Regions from separate parts of the Sporosarcina sp. FSL K6-3508 genome, predicted to be linked through region 2. Evidence: riboswitches for the same ligand, from Rfam matches in the RefSeq annotation. Region 2 holds a riboswitch; the other holds the start of a gene.
What was found. Region 2 has a riboswitch for thiamine pyrophosphate ahead of MKX97_RS03475 (3-oxoacyl-ACP reductase). Riboswitches for the same ligand answer to the same signal wherever they lie in the genome.

Region 1: another riboswitch for thiamine pyrophosphate. It lies ahead of thiM (hydroxyethylthiazole kinase); the one in region 2 lies ahead of MKX97_RS03475 (3-oxoacyl-ACP reductase).

Annotation. Positions count from the first base shown of each region.
Region 1 covers NZ_CP152016.1:3,395,576-3,400,003, forward strand. The annotation lists gene MKX97_RS16940 (HAMP domain-containing sensor histidine kinase) at 1-316, shown strand, start outside; gene MKX97_RS16945 (DUF3238 domain-containing protein) at 348-1,544, opposite strand; TPP riboswitch at 1,738-1,842, shown strand; gene thiM (hydroxyethylthiazole kinase) at 1,904-2,674, shown strand; gene thiD (bifunctional hydroxymethylpyrimidine kinase/phosphomethylpyrimidine kinase) at 2,698-3,513, shown strand; gene thiE (thiamine phosphate synthase) at 3,513-4,181, shown strand; gene MKX97_RS16965 (D-serine ammonia-lyase) at 4,292-4,428, opposite strand, start outside.
Region 2 covers NZ_CP152016.1:743,128-747,555, reverse strand. The annotation lists gene MKX97_RS03490 (response regulator transcription factor) at 1-538, opposite strand, end outside; gene MKX97_RS03485 (CoA transferase subunit B) at 837-1,490, opposite strand; gene MKX97_RS03480 (CoA transferase subunit A) at 1,490-2,194, opposite strand; TPP riboswitch at 2,341-2,439, shown strand; gene MKX97_RS03475 (3-oxoacyl-ACP reductase) at 2,501-3,265, shown strand; gene MKX97_RS03470 (hypothetical protein) at 3,415-3,696, shown strand; gene MKX97_RS03465 (acyl-CoA dehydrogenase family protein) at 3,997-4,428, opposite strand, start outside.

The DNA.
Region 1 (4,428 bases), 980 kb from region 2:
GCAAATTTTCATCAATATCACCAAAAACAGTATCCAATTTTGTGAAAACGGGACGATTACTCTAATTGCCAAGGAAAACGAGAAAGAAACGATTATCGAAATCGCAGATACGGGAATCGGCATGAACCCCGCTGAAATCGAACAAATTTGGGATCGTTTTTATAAAGCTATCATTTCAAGAACTTCCACGCCGTACGGTGAATTTGGGCTTGGTCTTTCAATCGTCAAACAGCTTGTCCTTCTACACGAGGGCGTGATCGATGTACAGAGTGAAAAAGGCAAAGGTGCTCTCTTTACGATAAGATTGCCAAAATAAAAAAAGCCGCTCACATAGCGGCTTTTCGTGATTAATTACACGTCATATAACGCCAATAATCATCACCTAAGACACCTGATAAGTATGCCAGCCCTTCGCTTTCCGACTGACGTATAGTCCACCAATCACCGTCACCAAGCGATAGATAGATCTCATGATGAGGAGCGTCGTTATGATAACCAACCAAATCGATATTTCCTCCACAATCCAGATGACCCTTCACTTCATAATGGATGGGTGGAGAAACTGTCAGTGGATTCCCGACATCATGCACTATCTCAAAATTGATTTCTGACGGCTTCCCTTCCAAACGTTTGATTTCAATATCTTCTAACGATGCATGACCATGACGCTTATAGCGTTTCAAATAATTCATGCCAATAGATGGACCGACAGCCTTCGTAAATTGAAGCGAGCTTTCTTCAATATTGAATTCACCTCGCATATCCACTCGCGTCCGATAACTTTTCCCTTCTGGGTCGAAATCCCGGTCATCACCAGCGAAGTATGGCAACGGAGACAAGAGATTAGGATTTTTCAGGATATCTTCTTTTAAAAATGTAATATAGCGAAACTTCCACCGATCTATTTCTAGCACCTTTTTACGCTTTGCCACCGGTTGCAATAAGTGATCCCGACAATTCACTCGTATTGAAAACGTATAGCTTTCCTCCGTCGGCTTGTTCTCTGAACTAGGCGGCATCACTACTTCAAATGCTTTCGATACGATCGACTTACTGACATTCATTTGCTGATTGCTGTCAATTAGTGGACGAGTACCCAAAACACTATATGTAACCGCCTCGGACATGCTTGATTCTCGATCGATGAAGCGGTTATTCTCTACGGTATCGAGATATATTCCATTACGGTAAATATCGTATTTTTCTACGCCTTTAATTCGCTCCCAAGACAAAGCAATTTGTGACGAAGCCGCAATTGTTGTGATGACCAAACGTTGTAGAGGATGTTCGTCTTCCACCCTGCTCGTTAAAGCAGATGTTTGAATCACTATGACGTCTTCTACTTTTTCGTCTTTTACACGTTCAATCGTATATTGAAATGGGTGTCTTGAATCGAGTTCTCCGTCAGTAAATTCAGCAACAGTCCCTTCATACAACTGCCGTTCATTTTTATAGACCCTATAGTACCCTCCTGTATCACTCCAAACAAACGATAGCTCCCCCAATGAATGCTTCATACTTTGAACTTCGAATAATGGCTCCATTTTTCATCTGCTCCTTTTTATTCATTTCATATCAATCGACTGTTTCATTTCAGACACTTATGCAACATTGGGCATATGTGTTTACCTACTTCTTCTATGTGTTATCTATCATTTTTATACAATTCATTCTGCTCATCCCAGTATCGTTTTATCCTTCTGTAAATATATGCTACAATCAATATGTCTGATTCATATTCACCACTAGGGGAGCCCGGTTTAATGGGCTGAGATGCATTTACCGCAAACCCTTGGAACCTGATCTAGTCATACTAGCGAAGGGAAGTGGGTAGTTATCGTACCCAACAGCCCATTTCGAATGGGCTTTTTGTATATATACCTTTATAGAGAGGAAGAGAAACATGCCGCTTATTCACCAACTTCGCAAGGAACAACCACTGGTTCATTGCATTACGAATATCGTAGTAGCGAATTTTCAAGCGAATGGTCTATTAGCTATCGGAGCCTCTCCTGTAATGGCTGATGCAATAGAAGAAGCAAAGGATATCGCAAAAGTTGCCGATTGTAGCATTCTGAATATCGGGACGTTGAAGCAACAAACAGTAGATGCAATGATTTTGTCAGGCAACAGTGCCCGCGCAGCGGGAAAACCTGTTGTGCTGGACCCGGTCGGTGCAGGCGCGACTCCCTTCCGAAAAGCTTGTGTACTGCAAATCTTAGATGAAGTGGATGTTACTCTGCTTCGATGTAATGTCGGAGAATTGGCTGCTATCGTAGACATCCCCTGGAATGCAAAAGGCGTAGATGCAGGAGAAGGACAAGCCGACGTAGAGGGAATCGCAAAAATCGTTGCCTTGAAATATGCATGCTTAGTGGCTGTATCTGGAGAAATTGATATCGTTACTGACGGCCATTCCACGTTATCCATTACTGGGGGACACCCTATGATGACGAATATTACGGGTACAGGTTGTTTACTCAGTTCCGTAGTAGGAGCATTCTTATCAATCGGGAGCGAACGTCCTTTAGAAGCAGCAGCGGCGGCACTCGCATTTTATAAACGTGCAGGCGAAGAAGCGGCCAAAGTTTCTCATGGGCCAGGTGATTTTGCTATGAACTTTTTGAATGCATTATATACATTGGATCGCAAAACCAAAACGTACTTAGTATAACTACGAGTAAGGGGGTTTTTTCATTGACAGTAAAAGTAGCATTGACTATTGCCGGTTCAGACAGCGGTGGCGGTGCTGGAATCCAAGCCGATCTAAAAACGTTTCAAGAGCTCGGTGTATTTGGCACATCCGCACTTACTGCCATTACCGCCCAAAACACACAAGGCGTTCATGGTGTTTATCCAGTACCAGTAGAAGGCGTAGTAGCTCAAGTACGTGCTGTACTGGATGATTTTGAAGTGAAAGCCTGTAAAACAGGTATGCTATTTTCTACAGAAATTATAATGGCTATTGCTTCTTTATTGGAAGAATACCCGCCGATTCCTCTCGTGATTGATCCTGTCATGATTGCCAAAGGTGGTCAATCATTATTACTGCAAGAAGCGGTCCAAGCGATGAAGGAAAATTTAATCCCAATTGCCACTATTATTACGCCCAACATTCCGGAAGCCGAAGTACTAACAGGCATGAAGATTGTAACGGATGAGGATATTCAAGAAGCGGCGCAAATCATCATCGAGCTAGGTGCAAGAGCCGTCATTATGAAGGGCGGCCACCGCAACGATGTGCTCGAAGCAAAAGATTATTACGCTGATTGTGAAGGTCAATCTTTCACCATGACAACGCCTTGGGTACAAACAAAAGATACCCATGGTACAGGCTGTACGTTTGCAGCTGCTTTAACCGGTTTTATCGCAAAAGGCTATTCCTTGTCAGATGCCGTTGCAGAAGCAAAACAATTTATCCAAGCTGCGATCGAAGACAGTCTACGCATTGGTTCTGGGCATGGACCGACGAACCACTGGGCATATAATCGTTTAAAGAAGGAGATGCACTAATGCGGAATGCAGAAGTGAGAAAAGCTTTGAGTCTTTATTTTGTGATGGGTACCCCAAATACTGCAACAAATGGGGAGCAAGAAACGCTGGACATCTTAGAGGCAGCTCTTCGTGGGGGTATTACTTGCTTCCAGTTGCGCGAAAAAGGCGAGAATGCTTTGAAAGGAGAGGCATTGGTCGGTTTCGCGAAAAAATGTCAGGTATTATGTCGTCAGTACCATATTCCTTTTATCATTAATGATGATGTGGATCTTGCCTTGGCCATTAATGCAGACGGCGTCCACGTTGGCCAAGACGACGAGCAAGCTGGCATTGTCCGAACGCGAATCGGTCCAAGTAAATGGCTAGGTGTCTCTACCCATAACGCAGAAGAAGTACAGCTTGCTCAAGCAATCGGTGCTGACTATGTAGGCATTGGTCCGATCTATCCGACAGCGACCAAACTAGATGCCTCTGCTGTCGTTGGCCCTGCGCTTATTAAGGAAATCCATACAGCTTTTCCTGATATGGCGATTGTAGGGATCGGGGGTATTTCTTTGGCGAACTTCGGTCCCGCTTTGCATGCAGGCGCGGATGGCATCGCAGTGATTTCTTCTATCGCATCTGCTGAAAACCCTTCAGCAGCAACGCAAACCTTTTCTGAATCAATACGAGCCATTAAAAATTAAATTTTATATATCTTTTGCACCCAAAAGAGCTATGGAGAATTTTTCTCCATAGCTCTTTTATCGACATACCGAGAAACATTTGTCGATTTCCCGGGAAATTAAACGAATAATTACTTCTTCGCTTGCTCGTAGTAGCTCTTCATTTCCTCTTCCGGTACCATGTTTCCACCCGTAGACCATACAAGGTGTGTAGCTTTCGGAGAATTTGCTGAAGAGATATCCGACTGTATAGTTTGTATAGGACCTG
Region 2 (4,428 bases):
AAAACGGAAACACTTGAAATGCCGCCGGAAAATCATAGCGCTTCAATTTTTCAACGAGGATATCCAACGCTTCTAAATCGGATATCGCAAGCAGGCTCATACAAATCGGCTGTTGTGGTATCGTGTCTCGGATGAGTAAATCCTCATAGGATACACTGTTTTGCTGCTGTGCAAGCGGCTGTTCACGATCCGTTTTTTCATTGCGCCAATGAAAACGGATTTGCTGGACTTGTTTCAGCAGGCGTTCAGGTGGGAACGGACGGAACAGCACGTCTTCGGCTTTTAGCGTAAGTGCCTGATAGACCGTCTGAAATGTGCGGTCTGAAGAAATGCCAAGCCAGAGTGCATGAGCAGGCAAGTCGACGTCTTCTTTGCTGATGAAGTCCATGTCGATGATGTATAAGTAAGCGTCTTGAAATGTGCGCAGTACGTTTGGTTGGTCTGTTATTTCGACCGCCACGTCGTTCCATTGTGATGTCAGCAGCCATTTTAAGCCTTGTGCTTCTAATGGGTCTTTTATAAGGAGCAATATTTTCATTTGTCGTTCACCTCGATGCATTGTTGTTATGTATTGTAGCATTATATTATGGGAATTGCGTTGTTGGTTAATGAGCGGCTAGTCATGGCGGGTATGAGCTTAAGCAAAGGGCTTATGAGCGAGATGACGGGAAGTATGAGCACAGAGCAAGGCTTTATGAGCGGCAAAGCAAGACCTATGAGCTCAAAGCTAGGCTTTACGAGCGGCTACTGTTATTTATTGATTATCGGCAGTCGATTGACACAATCTCCTTCTTATTTCCATAAAAGAACTCTGCCTAAATTAGACAGAGCACTTATCATCCTATACAATTGTCTCCCCGAATCAAATCAGCTTCCGTTGATTCAATAACTTCCTCTGCCGTAAAACCGTCAAATACTTCTTTCAGCACTAAACCTTTTGGAGTCACTTCAATTAAAGCTCGTTCGGTAATAATCTTATCCACGACTTCTTTTCCTGTTAGCGGCAGAGTACAGCGCTTTTTAATCTTCGGTTCACCGCTTTTAGAAACATGTTCCATTATGATGATCACTTTTTTGGCACCATGAACCAAATCCATCGCGCCACCCATCCCTTTAATCACTTTCCCTGGAATCATCCAATTGGCCAAATCTCCTGTTTCAGACACTTCCATTGCGCCTAAAATCGCAACATCCACATGGCCGCCGCGGATCATCGCAAATGATTCGGCACTCGAGAAGAAAGCAGATCCGGGAATCGTTGATACCGTTTCTTTTCCAGCATTGATCAAATCAGGGTCGACATCTTCTTCTAAAGGATACGGCCCAATGCCCAATAATCCATTTTCCGACTGCAAAATGACTGTTTTATCAGCTGAAATATAGTTCGCTACAAGTGTTGGCATACCAATGCCTAAATTGACATAGTCGCCGTCTTTAATTTCCTGCTCTGCCCTTTTCGCAATACGCTCTCTAAAATGAATTGGTTTCATTAAGCTCCCTCCCCTTTCTGCCGAGTCGTCAGCCGCTCAATTCGTTTTTCTTGTTTTGCCTGTATTAAGCCTTGCACATAAATGCTTGGGGTATGGATGTGAGCAGGATCTAGTGCTCCAACATCTACAATCTCTTCCGCCTCAGCAATTGTAAATTTAGCTGCCGCCGCCATAAGTGGGTTAAAATTTTGCGCCGTTTTATTGTAGATCAAGTTTCCCAAACGATCGGCTTTCGCTGCCCGAATCAATGCGAAATCCGCACGCAAAGCTTCCTCCAATAAATACTCCTTGCCATCAAAGACCCGCTCTTCTTTTCCTTCTGCAATCTGTGTCCCGACTCCAGCAGGCGTATAGAAAGCCGGTATCCCCGCGCCGCCTGCACGTATCTTTTCAGCCAACGTTCCTTGCGGTGTCAGCTCGACTTCAATTTCCCCTGCCAATACCTGGCGTTCAAATTCCTTATTCTCCCCAACATACGATCCAATCATTTTCTTGATCTGCTTCTTTTGCAGCAACAAGCCAAGTCCCCAATCATCCACGCCACAATTATTTGATATGATTGTTAAATCTTTCACTTCAGTTTCTACCAATGCCAGAATCAGCTGCTCTGGTATCCCAACCAGTCCAAATCCGCCAACCATTAACGTTGCTCCGTCTTCAATATTTGAAACCGCTTGCAAATTTGTTGAGTAGATCGTTTTCATACGTTTCTCCTCCTGTTCTTTGCCAGTGCTTCACCCTTATTTTATTTTAACAAATGATTCAGATATTTGCATGAAACTATGAAAAAGAATGGTAATTCATAGTATTAAAATGTTCCTAATGCTATACTTCACAGACACATACATAACAAAATCACTGGGGGTGCCTATTGGCTGAGAGGAGAAAACTCCGACCCTTTGAACCTGATTCGGTTGATACCGACGGAGGGAAGTGGCATTCTTTTCAGCGGCCGCTAACTTTCAGTGGTCTTTTTTTGTATAAACCTATGAAAAAAGGAGCTGGATGGATTGGAATTGAAAGATCAAGTAGTATTGGTGACAGGTGCAAGCAGAGGATTGGGCGCGGCAACTGCGAAGGCATTTGGCGAAGCAGGTTCAAAAGTTGTCGTGAATTACTTTAAAAATAGTGATAAAGCTCAGCAAGTTGTGAATGAAATTGGCAGTGACCGAGCAATTGCACTGCGGGCAGATGTGCGGAATCTAGATGATCTGCAGTTATTAGTAGAACAGGCTAACCGTCATTTCGGACAACCAATTACGACAATCGTCAATAATGCATTAATCGACTTTTCTTTCAACGGCGATGATCGGAAACAGTTGGATGCAATTGAATGGCAGGATTATCATAAACAGTTGGAAGGTTCTGTGGGGGCAACACTGAATACACTTCAAGCAACTCGGGAAGGTATGACACGATTGCAGTTTGGTCGAATCATCAATATCGGTACAAACTTGGTGCAGAATCCTGTCGTGCCTTATCACGATTACAATACGAGTAAGGCCGCTTTGCTCGGTATGACGCGAAGCATGGCAAAAGAGTTAGGACCAGATGGTATCACCGTCAATATGGTGTCAGGTGGGCTTTTACTGAAAACAGATGCTAGCGCTGCTACACCGGATGCTGTGTTCGATATCATTAAAGCCAATACACCGATTGGGCGAGTCGTCACTCCAGAAGAAGTAGCCGATGTGGTTGTTTTCTTCGCTTCTCCTTCCAGCCGTGCCATCACAGGACAAAATCTTGTTGTGGATGGCGGATTGGTAATGGATTAATAGAGTTATTTCTTGATTTTCTGCATGGTTAATTGGTAGAGCAAGCTTACATTCAGTTGCACCTCCTTGCCGTTGAATTCATCAAATGAAACGGCACAGTTCTCTCACGTTTTTCGACATACACTAAGAGAGAAGGAGGTGCATATTTTATGTCATCAAGAAAGTTTAGACCTTGCAACAGCTGTGACTCTTCGCATGTATCGAATCGGGAGACTAGATGTTATGACGAAAAGAAATTAATTCATATACTCGTCGATTTAATGATGGGTGATCCTATCGAAATCACATTGAAACAATCAAAAAATATTCAGCATAATGGCTATTACTTAGAATTCGACAAAAACAATCGAGTTATCCATTTTCAACCGTTCGGAGATGCAGATGTCAAAGAACTCGCCTTGGCTGACATTTGCACGATCAGATATAGCTGACACTAGAATGTTTGTAAACTGAAACGGAGTCGTTCGATGAGTCTATGGTTAGCAGTAACGAGGGATCGGTTCATCCTTCCCAATTCAGTAGAAAGAAACCTTTTATGAGCGCGATACACAGTTTAATGAGCGAGTTCCTAGTTGCTATGATCGCTTGGCAGGAGGATATGAGCGGTTGACTGGAATTTATGATCGTGTATAGACACTTTATGATCTTCGACAGCAAAATGATGCAAAAGTAAGAAGGGCAGTTCAGGAGATCACTCCCTGGACAGCCCTCCATTTATACAGTCTTGCTTTTCAGATTAATTCCTCAAAGCATTCCACTGTTTTCATCGGTTCGCCTGACTTACGCAACCCCCATGTATCTTCCATGAACACCTCTGCTAACTTCTCATACTTCCTACCATACTTTGCAGCCCACTCCAAACTCACGACGCTTTCATATACGTCCGACATGCGTTTCATCCATCTTTTCGCTTCAAATGTTTGCAAAGAATAATCATAGGAAGCAAAGGCAGTCAATCCTTCCTGCACACTATCAATTTCTCTATCTAGTACTTGCGTCAATCCGCATTCCTCTAATGCAGACAAACGGCTCTTCATCTCATCGACAAACAAGTCATGAGCTTTGAATTTCGTGACCAAACGAATTAATTCCAACGCTAAAATATTTGCCGTCCCTTCCCAAACGGTTAACACTTGTGCATCCCGTAGCAATCTCGGCGTAAC